Regions from separate parts of the Salinivibrio sp. EAGSL genome, predicted to be linked through region 2. Evidence: predicted binding sites of a transcription regulator. Region 2 holds the regulator's gene; each other region holds the start of a gene.

Region 1 (4,218 bases), on a different contig from region 2:
GCTCGCCAATTTTTTCACTGATCAAGTTTGATAAATCAGGATTACAGAACTTCAACCAACGACGCGGTGTAATGCCGTTTGTCACATTTTGAATGCGACCTGGATAAAGCGCATCAAACTCAGGGAATAAATCACGTTTAACCAACTGTGAGTGCAAGGCCGCGACACCGTTGACAGCATAAGAGCCAATCACACACAGATTCGCCATGCGTACCATGCGCTCACCTTGATCATCGATCACGGATAACACTTGCTGTTTGCGCACATCACCAGGCCACTTTTGCTCCACGTCTTGTAAGAAACGATGGTTGATCTCGAAAATGATCTCCATATGGCGAGGAAGAAGCTCTGCCATGAGCGATTCACTCCACGTTTCAAGCGCTTCAGGTAATAACGTGTGGTTCGTGTAAGCAAAGGTGCGGCTAGCAATGGCCCACGCTTCATCCCAACCTAAGCGATAATCATCTAGCAACACACGCATCAGTTCAGGAATGGCGATCGTTGGGTGAGTATCGTTAAGCTGAATGGTTTCATACTCCGGCAACGCCGCCAACGCATGTCCGGCTTCCAAGTGACGGCGAAGAATGTCACCCACTGAGGCGGCGCTATGGAAGTACTGCTGCATTAAACGCAGCGTCTTGCCCGCATCATGATTATCGTTGGGGTAAAGGACTTTAGTCAGGTTACCCGCATCAATATCAGCTTGCTGCGCATGGGTGTACTCGCCCGCATTAAAAGCATCAAGCGCGAACGGTGTCAGTGCTCGACCTTCCCACAAACGCAATGGATAAACGGTGTTACTTTGGTAACCGACAATGGGTAAGTCCCAAGGCATTGCCTGGATTTTCAAGCTAGGCACCCATTGACGATAGGTATGCCCCGCTTCTTCAACGACCTCAACATGGCCATAAAAACCAATGGTTTGAGTCAGGTCCGGACGGACGACTTCCCAAGGGTAGCCTTCTGGCTCACGCCATGCATCAGGCGCTTCTTGCTGCGCCCCTTGATCGAAAGATTGGCGGAAAAGGCCATACTCGTAGTGTAAGCCATAGCCAACTGCTGGATATTGCTGTGCCGCGAGTGAATCCATAAAGCAAGCGGCGAGACGCCCAAGCCCACCGTTGCCGAGTGACGGGTCACGCTCTTGCTCTAATAAGTCGGTAAGACCCAGACCGAGTTCACCAACGGCCTCAGCAATCACATCGTATAAACCCATGCTAATCAGGTTGTTGCCCGTCAAACGGCCAATGAGAAATTCAAGAGATAAATAGTTAACGCTTTTGGCCTGTTTGATCGCTTGATCGTTTTCAGTCGCCACCAAGTCGCCTGTTGTGTGCTCAGCTAATGCACGCCCTAAGGCAAGGTACCAATCGCGTTGTTGAGCGGTTTCAGGTGCGTGACCTAGCTGGGTCAAGTGTTGGACCATGCTGATTTTAAACGCACTTTTATCAAAGGCATGTTGCTGTTTTGGGGTCATGTCATAACTCTCAATAATGGAATGAAACCTTGATGGCTATTCATCCTGCCCAACTCGAGAGTAACAAACATCCTCCCACTCACAGTGACGGAAAGGAGGAGATAGCAGGGCGTAGAGAGCTGTGTCACACACCAACAGTGAGCCGCCTCTCATCAATCCTAGCATCCACATACAAGCCAGTGATCAACATCACGTTATGGGACAAAAAGCATTCGAAAAGCAGCATGAAAAGTAAGAAATCACTTTTGTTATTTTTGTGCGCCAGCGCAAATTCTATATTTTCCAGGACACATAAATGTACAAAGCTATTTAAAAGGATAGCGAAAACAAAAAACTATTGTGATATAAATCACAAATATAGGGCGTAGATGCACCATTCTAGAGCAATCAACACAAGAGTGGAGAGAGATCATAGTTTGCGATCTAGGAGTCGCATAGACTCCAAGGAGGATAAAGCAGTGTCGCGCTGAGGGGCCGGCACCGTATTTGAGGTTAAGGACAGTGTGTTATGTGGATCCCATCAAAACTTACTCGACCAGGTCGGCTTTATAACGCCATATTGCGCCCTCGGGTGCTCGATATGCTACAACAAGCGCCTCACTATAAATTAGTGATGTTCCGCTCCCCCGCCGGCTATGGCAAAACAACCATGGCCGCACAATGGCTGGCTGATCAGTCCCATGTTGGCTGGTTTAGTATTGATGACAGTGACAATGATAGCTTCCGCTTTATTAACTACTTGTTACAAGCCCTGCATCAAGCCACGCAAGAAGGCTGCGCAAACACCATTAAGCTTGCTGAGAAGCGCCAATTCTCATCGCTTCGTGCACTTTTATCCGATGTGTTTGCCGAGTTAGCGAATTTTCATGCCACCAGCTATCTGGTATTGGATGATTATCAGCTTATTGATAACGAAGAAATCCATGAAGCCATGCGTTTTTTCATCAAGCACATGCCGGATAACCTCACTTTGGTCGTCACTTCACGAGCCAACCCGCCATTGGGCACCGCGAACTTGCGTGTTCGTGACTTAATGATCGAAATCGGGAACGAATTACTCGCCTTTGATAACGAAGAGACCACCCGCTTTTTTAATCAACGCGTGGCCGATGGGGTCGATGAGTCAACCGCCAATGCCTTGTGTACCTACGTTGAAGGTTGGCCGTCAGCATTGCAACTGATTGCGATTCAAGCACAGCACCAAAAGCGTACGCTCATGCAAAGCGCGGCCTCGTGTGCCAGCTTTAACCATGCCCACCTTTGGGACTATTTAGCGGAAGAAGTGTTTGATTTACTTGATACTGAAACCCGTCAGTTTTTGATGAAAGTGTCGGTATTAGAAATGTTCAACGATGAATTAGTCTATGCCTTAACGGAGCGCGGCGACGCGTTGGGGATGCTGGAGTCTCTGAACCGCTACGGTTTATTTATTTATCCACTCGAAGGCGACAACAATTGGTTCCGTTTTCACCATCTATTTGCTGAATTTCTTGCCCATGAGCGCCAGGCTCGGATCCCACAGCAGCAACAAACACTGCATCGGCAAGCGGCCTTAGCTTGGCTCAAGCTTGAATCGCCACATCAAGCATTGCGCCACGCACGTTATGGCGAGGATGATGCCCTGTTGGCAGATATTCTGAATCAATATGGTTGGCGGATGTTTAACCGTGGGGAGCTATCGACCCTCGAAGCGGCTATCAGCAAGCTAAATAACGAGTACTTGTACCAGTATCCGAGTTTAAGCCTACTTCGAGCTTGGCTTGCACAAAGCCAGCATCGCTATCATGAAGTGGGTGAGCTATTAGCAAGTGCAGAAAAAGCCTATCAAGCTCGCGAAATACCGCTCGACATTGATTATCAAGGCAATGCCAATGCGCTACTTGCACAGGTGGCAATTAATGCCAACGACCCAGAGCGAGCCATGCGCCTGGCTGAAAAAGCACTTGAGCAACTAGATAGCGCCAATTACCGTGGCCGTATTGTCGCGACATCTGTCGTTGGCGAGGTGAACCATGTGCTCGGCGAGCTCGATCGTGCCTTATCGATGATGCAACAAACGGAAAAACTCGCTCGCCAGCACCAAGTGTATCACCAGGCACTTTGGGCAATTTTACAACAAAGTGAAATTCTTCTGGCACAAGGCTATGTGCAAGCGGCATTTGAGCTGCTCGACAGTGCCGATCAACTCATTGAAGATCAGCAATTACACCAAGTTCCTTTACATGAATTTGCTTTACGTCTTCGCGCACAAATTCTTTGGTGTTGGAACCGTTTAGACGAAGCCGAAGCCTGTGCCTACAAGGGGCTCCAAGTGCTAGAGAATCAGCCCCCGAGCAAACATCTACACAGTTATTCCATGCTCTCCCGCGTCGCTGTTAGCCGCGGTGAACTCGACAAAGCTGCCAAGCACATTGAGCATATTGAGCATCTATTACGTGAGTCGGTTTATCATGTCGATTGGACCGCTAACGCGTCTTTATCGTTGTTACTCTATTGGCAAGCCAAACACGAACTTCCTCATACGGAGGAGTGGCTCCATCAAGCCGTTCGCCCCGCATCGGCCTGTAATCACTTTAGCCAGCTTCAATGGCGTAATATCGCCCGGGCGCACCTCCATCTAGGTCAGTATGATCAGGCTCGCCAAGCCATTGATTTTCTCCGTCGCGAGGCGAACCAAGCCAATCTCGTGACAGATAAGAACCGAAATCTTATCGTGGAAGCGGTGCTCGCCAGTAAAGAGC
Region 2 (4,218 bases):
AACCGCTTTTTGCGCCTATTTGGCAAGCGTTTGATCTGCCTGACGGTGACTTTGTCGATCTTGCATGGACGCATCATCCCGAGGTAGGACAGCCTATTATTGTCTTGTTTCATGGCCTAGCAGGAAGCTTTGATAGCCCTTATGCCAATGGATTATTGGCCGCTTTTAAACAGCAAGGCTGGTGCGGTGTGGTGATGCATTTTCGCGGTTGCAGTGGCCGTCTTAATCGCGCGCCGCGGACTTATCATTCCGGCGAAACGGAGGACGCTCGGGCATTTTTGACCTATTTACGCCAGACCTACCCGAACAATGAGATTGCCGCTGTGGGAGTCTCTTTGGGAGGAAACATGTTGGTGCGCTACCTGGCCGACTATCAGCATGATCCGATTGTCAGTTGTGGTTGTGCTATTTCTCCCCCGCTCGATTTAGCGGCGTGCTCGACCCGTATTCAACAAGGGTTTTCCCGTGTTTATCAAGCGTATTTGCTACGGTCGATGCGACAAACCTTATCGGAAAAACTTACCCGACACCAAAAAGTGGGTCGGTGGCATGCTGGGGAGCGGCCAAAGATTAAAACTCTGTTCGAGTTTGATCAAACGGTCACCGCACCGCTGCATGGCTTTGACGATGCTCAACACTACTATCAAAGCTGTAGTGGTTTATCTGTCCTTGACGCTATTACGGTCCCACTTGCGATTATCCATGCGAAAGACGATCCCTTTATGACCGACGCAGTGATCCCAACCTCGCCTCTGCCCGCGAATATTGACTATCAACTGAGCGAACATGGTGGGCATGTTGGTTTTGTTACCGGCAGTTGGCGCCAGCCACAGTTCTGGCTGGAGCAGTCGGTGCCTCACTGGTTAGCCTCACGCCTTTGCTCGTCCCGTTAAAAAAGGACGCCACGCAAAGCAAAAAAGACCGACGCACATTGATCTACTGCATTGTGTTGAATGATTGGGTAAAATGCGAGCTGATTCACAATATCAGCATCAAGCACCCTAACGTCTCAGCCATAAATCAACAAAAGGTGATGTAGTATGATGGTTCCTTGGCAATCGGTCCCTGAGGAAACACTGACTCGTTTAATCGAGCACTTTGTGTTACGGGAAGGAACCGATTATGGTGAGCAGGAAGTCAGCTTTGCACAAAAAGTGGCGGATGTTCGCCAACAACTGCAATCCGGCGACGCCGTGATTGTGTATTCTGAGTTGCACGAGACAGTGGATATTCGTCGTAAAGAAGCACTCAGATCTTAGCATCGCTGTACGCAATAAACAGCGATACACATTCAGACTGAATGACAGGGCGCGTCATGTCGGCTAAACATCCAATCATCGCGGTCACCGGCTCTTCAGGAGCAGGGACCACCACCACATCCGAAGCATTCCGTAAGATGTTCCAGATGATGAACATCAAAGCGGCGTGGCTAGAAGGGGACAGTTTCCATCGCTTTACGCGACCGGAAATGGACGTCGAGATCCGTAAAGCACGTGAGCAAGGACGGCACATTAGTTACTTTGGCCCCACCGCCAATGATTTTCCGCGATTAGAGCAGTTTTTCCGTGAGTACGGTGAACTCGGCACAGGCAAATATCGCCGCTACTTGCATACCTTTGACGAAGCGGTGCCCTACAATCAAATGCCAGGGACCTTCACACCATGGCAGGATTTACCCGACAATACCAACGTACTATTTTACGAAGGCTTGCACGGCGGTGTGGTTGATGGTGAGGTCAATGTCGCCCAACATGTCGACCTATTGATTGGTATGGTCCCGATCGTCAACCTTGAGTGGATTCAGAAGTTTGTCCGCGATACCCGCGATAGGGGCCACTCACGCGAAGCGGTCACCGACTCGATTGTGCGGTCGATGGACGATTATTTGCATTATATTACGCCGCAATTCTCACGCACTCACATTAACTTTCAACGGGTGCCGACGGTCGATACCTCCAACCCACTGAACGCCAAAGGCATTCCTTCGTTGGATGAGAGCTTTGTGGTGATCCGCTTTCGAGGGATGAAAAACGTCGACTTTCCTTATCTGCTGCAAATGATCACGGGGTCTTTTATGTCACGGCATAATACACTCGTCGTGCCAGGCGGTAAGATGGGCTTTGCGATGGAACTTATCATCCGTCCATTGATTCAGCAGCTAATCGAAAAAGGCAAGATTGGCTAGGGCGTAGCGCATCTATCGTGTATTACTTCTCAAGCCGTGATCTTAGCCACGTTTTTGCCAGTTTTTTAGGCGGTTGGCCTAGATCAAAATCAAGAAATTGCTAACAAAAAAAGATACACTCTTGTTAACATACAGTGAGCTTGTAGCCCGCGCCCAGACTTCGTATTCTGTGCATAGATCTGGTGGGTTACCCCTCAGACAAAGATAGGACGTTGTTGCCGGGCAACACATGCAGAGGAAATAAGTTATATGGTTCCAGGAAAACCTCAAACAGACCCTACACTCGAGTGGTTCCTTTCACATTGTCACATCCACAAGTATCCGTCTAAAAGCACGCTGATTCATGCAGGCGAAAAAGCGGAGACCTTGTATTACATCGTGAAAGGGTCTGTCGCCGTTCTAATCAAAGATGAAGAAGGCAAGGAAATGATCCTGTCTTATCTTAACCAAGGTGATTTCATCGGTGAGCTAGGCCTTTTCGAAGATGATCAGGAGCGTACCGCTTGGGTTCGGGCTAAGTCTCCTTGTGAAGTGGCAGAAATCTCATTCAAAAAGTTCCGCCAACTGATCCAGGTTAACCCCGATATATTGATGCGTTTGTCCTCACAAATGGCGCGCCGTTTGCAAGTGACCAGCCAAAAAGTGGGGGATCTTGCCTTCCTGGACGTCACGGGCCGTATTGCGCAAACCTTGTTGAATTTAGCGAAGCAACCCGATGCCATGACGCACCCTGATGGCATGCAAATTAAGATCACACGTCAAGAAATTGGCCAAATCGTTGGCTGCTCGCGTGAAACCGTGGGGCGTATTCTTAAAATGCTGGAAGAGCAAAACCTTATTTCAGCCCATGGTAAAACCATCGTGGTATACGGTACCCGCTAATCACAGCGCTCTCTGTATTCCCAACCGACGCCCTGGCGTCGGTTTTTCTTTTTAAAACAAAAAAAAAGGAAGAGCGAACTCTTCCTTAACCGTTTAGGCCTCGTTATATCCACTATTTGTTAGTGCGTGCTCTCAAAAATTTTATCCGCTGAAGCGGCAACAAACCCCTGGTACAACTCACCGTTGGGCAACACATAACGCTTAGCAAACTCATAAAACCCACCTGGAATGGTTTGCGTGCCATCAGAGAAAACAACAGGGACACGGTCAGCCATGGTGGAGGATTGCTCCAGATAAACGGATGCGTCCCCTTTTACTTCCCCACCCGCTTCGTTAATTGCAAAGCCATTGTCTCGCAGCTTTTGATTAACCGATTGGCAATGATCATGAGCCTTTAACTGATTGACACTCACTGTGAAATGATTCGCGCCATAACCGTGCGCGGCTACCCAGGACGCGTATTCACTCTCCTCAGCAAGCGCTTGATAGGTGGCGCTATCGATGTCCCAAAGCCGCCCCTGATGAAGAAAATCGCTCCCTGTTAGTGACGACGCATCGACTTGTGCCACCAGCTTATGAACAATGGCTTGCAGCGCAGGCGAGCATTGCTCGACCATCAATTCACTGATAAACACTTTCGGCATCAAAGGATCGGGGTGCTCGAAATGGCAGGCATTGAGCTTTTTCGCTTCAAAGGTATAGTCCCCTTTTTGCTGATAGCCTAGCGCCAGGAAGGGGCGCGCCAAGACCTCAAGCCCAACCTTGGGCAAACCAAATGTCCGCAAGGCAATATGATCATTGATTAAAGGCTGCCCTTCTTCGAGCAAGGCATGTACCTGATGTGCCGATGGGCAAAGACGGTTAATATAGTCTTGCCATAATTTATCGAATAACGCTTGGCCACTGTCCATATTGGTCTCCTTAATCTTGTTGAGTCGGAATACCGGGGGCGAACGTCTCAGGCAGTACCACCTGCTCCCCTTCCATTGATGCCATGGGATAAGCGCAATAATCGGCGGCATAGTAAGCGCTTGGACGTAAATTACCCGACGCACCTGGCCCGCCAAATGGCGCATCACCGCTTGCCCCTGTCAACTGACGATTACGATTCACAATCCCTGCGCGAATATGATCGAGGAAGTATTGCCATT
Region 3 (4,218 bases), on a different contig from region 2:
CGCCGGTGTATAGCCGCGACGACGTAAGCCAGAGATAGTCAGCATACGTGGGTCATCCCAACCATTAACGAGTTGTTCTTCCACCAATTGATTGAGTTTACGTTTCGACATCACCGTGTATTCGAGATTCAGACGGCTAAATTCATACTGATGAGGCGTACAATCAATGGTGATGTTTTCCAGTACCCAATCATACAATCGACGGTTGTCTTGAAACTCTAACGTACAAAGTGAGTGAGTAATGCCCTCAAGCGCATCAGAAATGCAGTGGGTGAAGTCATACATTGGGTAAATGCACCACTTATCCCCAGTTTGGTGATGATGGACAAAACGAACGCGATAAAGCACAGGATCACGCATCACCATAAACGGCGATGCCATGTCTATTTTGGCTCGTAGACAGGCTTTTCCTTCTTCGAAATCCCCCGCGCGCATTTTTTCAAACAGTGCGAGGTTTTCTTCAACAGTACGCTCACGGTAAGGGCTATGTTTGCCCGGCGCCGTCAGGGTACCGCGATACTCGCGGATCTCATCGGGCGTGAGCTCTTCAACATACGCCAATCCTTTTTTAATCAACTCGATGGCATAGCCATAAAGCTTATCAAAGTAGTTTGAGGAGTAACGCACCTCTCCCGCCCAATCAAAGCCTAGCCACTGCACATCACGCTTGATTGACGCGACATACTCAACGTTTTCTTTCTCTGGGTTGGTATCGTCAAAACGCAGGTTACATTCACCCTGATAGTCTTGCGCAATCCCAAAATTCAAACAAATTGATTTAGCATGGCCAATGTGCAAATACCCATTCGGCTCCGGTGGGAAACGTGTCACGATCGCTGTGTGTTTCCCTTCCGCCAAATCTTTATCAATGATTTGGCGAATAAAGTTAGTGGGACGAGCTTCAGCATCACTCATCAAGGTTACCTCGTATCAAAAATGCGAATTTTAAAGCTACATAAACGTTATGATCGCCTATTCCGCCCTCTGACTCAACCCGTTGTTGTGATTGTCTTTGCTACGCCCTCTTAATTGTTACTTTTTTAGACGAAACCAACATGCTCCGTGGATAAAAAAAAACGCCCAGCAACCCGCTGAGCGTTTTCATCGTCATTATTCATCATTCAAACTAAGTTTAAGGCAACGACACCTTGGAGAGATCTTCATCTTCAGGGATCTGCTTGAGCTCCCCGGCAATAATCTCTGCCAATGGACCGAGGATAACCTGCAAGTTATTTTCGCCGAGTTTAACCACGCCCATCGCACCAATCGCTTTCAGCTTCGCTTCATCAACAATATCACGGTCAGCAACTGACAGACGCAAACGCGTAATACAGGCATCAATCGAAGTCAGGTTTTGATGGCCGCCTAATGCTTTCAAGTATTGACGCGCAAGTTCACGGTTATCACTCTTGCCATTGTTGTTGGCAGGCGCACTTTCAACCGCGTCATCTTCTCGACCTGGCGTTTTCAAGTTCATTGCCATGATAGCCGCTCGGAAGGTGGCATAGTAGAGCACAAAGAACACCAGCCCCATGACAGGAAGCATATACCACTCGTTGGCGACGGGGTTTTTCGAAGACAACACCAAGTCAACAAGGCCTGCCGAGAAACCAAAGCCTGCCGTCCAGTTGAACGTTGCAGCAATGAACAACGAAATACCGGTCAAGAACGCATGCAAGACAAACAGCACTGGCGCGACGAACAGGAAGGCAAACTCAAGCGGTTCAGTCACCCCGGTAAAGAAAGACGCAAAGCCTGCAGCAATCATGATCGATGCCACACGTGCTTTATTCTCTGGGCGAGCGGTGTGATACATAGCCAACGCTGCACCCGGTAGGCCAAACATCATCACGGGGAAGAAACCGGCCATATACATGCCTGTAGTGCCTTTAATCGCCTCACCAGATTCTAGGCCTTGCGCACCGAGCCAGAAACGACCCAAGTCATTAATCCCGACGGTATCGAACCAGAATACCGCATTCAGCGCATGATGCAGCCCGACTGGAATAAGTAGGCGGTTAAAGAAGCCGTAAATACCAGCACCGGCGGCGCCTAAGTTGGTAATGCTTTCACCGAAGTGAACCAGGCCACCAAACACCACAGGCCAGACAAACATCAGTACAAACGAAATGGCGATAGCCACCACAGATACCAGGATAGGTACCAAGCGTTTACCACTAAAGAAGGCCAACGCTTTTGGCAGCTCAACGCCGCTATAGCGATTATAAAGCTCAGCCGACACCACACCAATCAAGATACCGATAAACTGGTTATTGATTTTGCTAAACGCTAACTCATTGTTACCCAGAGAAATATCGATTAAACCAATTTGGCTAACCGCGCCTGGGGCACATAACGTGGTGATCACCATAAAGCCAACAAAGCCCGCCAGTGCCGCCGCACCGTCTTTATCTTTTGACATCCCATATGCCACACCAATGGCAAATAAGACGGACATGTTATCAATGATCGCCGCGCCTGACTTAATCATAAAAGCAGCAAGGGCATTATTTGCGCCCCAACCGGTTGGATCCAGCCAGTAACCGACCCCCATTAAGATCGCAGCTGCAGGTAGTACCGCTACCGGCACCATCAGCGCACGACCTATACGTTGTGCATAACCAAGAATATTCACCGTCGTTCCCCCTGTGTATTTTTCTGTGTTCAGCAATTGTGCGTCTATGCGCCTTTGCTGGAACCACCACTTGAGCATTCACTCAAGGACTTTTTATTAAATCACTTCTTTTGTAAAGCAATGTTACTCACTCGCAGTTTATGTCAATAAATTCGCTTCGCAAATTAAACCCGTGCTATTTGTGAGAGTCATCACCGAATAACCCCAAAACAGAAGAAAATTGTTAGTCTGATCATAAAACTTATTTTATGATGAAAATAAATGCACATATCCGTTATGCTAGAGCCTAGATTCCGGAACCGATTACCGAGGTGACTCATGCGACTCATTCCTTTACAAACCAGCCAGCAAGTTGGTCTTTGGTCGGCGCGTTACATCGTCGATACCATTAACCAGTTTGCCCCGACCGCAGACCACCCTTTTGTGTTAGGTTTGCCGACCGGTGGCACCCCACTGAATACCTACAACCAATTGATTAAACTTCATAAAAAAGGCGAAATCAGCTTTGAACATGTGGTGACATTCAATATGGACGAATACTGTGGTATCCCGGCCAATCATCCGCAGGCCTATCGTACCTTTATGTATGAAAACTTCTTTAACCACATTGATATTCAGGAAAAAAACATCAACCTGCTTGATGGAAATGCGACCGATATCGAGGCGGAATGCCAACGCTATGAAGAAAAAATCAAAGCCTACGGCAAAATTCATCTCTTTATGGGCGGTGTGGGTAACGATGGCCACATTGCATTTAATGAACCGGCCTCTTCGCTAGCATCACGAACTCGGATCAAAACCTTGACCGAAGACACGCGTGTGGCAAACTCTCGCTTCTTTGATAATGATATCAATCAAGTGCCAAAACACGCGCTCACCATCGGTGTTGGTACGCTACTCGATGCCGAAGAAGTCATGATTCTGGTTACTGGTGCCAATAAAGCGCAAGCGCTCGAAGCGGCGGTAGAAGGGTCCGTCAATCATCTTTGGACCGTCTCGGCACTGCAGCTTCATCCCAAGGCCATGATTGTGTGCGACTCGCCCTCAACCGCAGAGCTAAAAGTCAAAACGGTGAAGTACTTTCAAGAGCTTGAAGCCCAAAATATCCATCATTTATAAGGAATTTAAGCATGTATGCCCTAACCCACTGCCGGATTTTTACTGGCCATGAGGTACTTGATGATCATGCCATCGTCATTCGGGAAGGCCTGATTGCAGACGTATGCCCACAACATGCGCTTTCCACTGATATTGAAACACGCAGTCTAGAAGGTGCGATGGTTAGCCCTGGTTTTATTGATCTGCAGCTGAATGGCTGTGGCGGCGTGATGTTTAATGATGACATTACGTCCGATACCATCGATACCATGCACCAAGCGAATCTTAAATCAGGTTGCACTAATTTCCTGCCTACCCTGATCACCAGCTCTGATGCCGATATGAAAGCCGCTGTCGCGGCAATGCGGGACCATAAAGCCAAGCACCCGCATCAAGCAGTTGGGTTGCATTTAGAAGGACCTTATTTAAATACTCAAAAAAAAGGAATTCATAGCGCTGATTATATTCGCCCAAGTAGCGATGAC

The links. Region 2 encodes CRP, which controls carbon source genes, mostly activating them, when cyclic AMP is high. Its sites were predicted from a motif close to TGTGANNNNNNTCACA; they were not measured.
Region 1: malT (HTH-type transcriptional regulator MalT) is a predicted target of CRP. The motif match lies at 1,816-1,831, and genes of this name have one in related genera.
Region 3: nagE (N-acetylglucosamine-specific PTS transporter subunit IIBC) is a predicted target of CRP. The motif match lies at 2,816-2,831, and genes of this name have one in related genera.

What each region holds. Positions count from the first base shown of each region.
Region 1 covers NZ_JABWMG010000005.1:128,599-132,816, reverse strand. Annotated here, with positions in the region: gene HLG76_RS04710 (glycogen/starch/alpha-glucan phosphorylase) at 1-1,477, opposite strand, end outside; gene malT (HTH-type transcriptional regulator MalT) at 1,986-4,218, shown strand, end outside.
Region 2 covers NZ_JABWMG010000002.1:13,474-17,691, forward strand. Annotated here, with positions in the region: gene HLG76_RS01475 (hydrolase) at 1-893, shown strand, start outside; gene HLG76_RS01480 (YheU family protein) at 1,041-1,259, shown strand; gene HLG76_RS01485 (phosphoribulokinase) at 1,316-2,185, shown strand; gene crp (cAMP-activated global transcriptional regulator CRP) at 2,435-3,067, shown strand; gene HLG76_RS01495 (DUF1338 domain-containing protein) at 3,187-3,978, opposite strand; gene astD (succinylglutamate-semialdehyde dehydrogenase) at 3,989-4,218, opposite strand, start outside.
Region 3 covers NZ_JABWMG010000003.1:61,802-66,019, reverse strand. Annotated here, with positions in the region: gene glnS (glutamine--tRNA ligase) at 1-915, opposite strand, end outside; gene nagE (N-acetylglucosamine-specific PTS transporter subunit IIBC) at 1,133-2,635, opposite strand; gene nagB (glucosamine-6-phosphate deaminase) at 2,954-3,754, shown strand; gene nagA (N-acetylglucosamine-6-phosphate deacetylase) at 3,766-4,218, shown strand, end outside.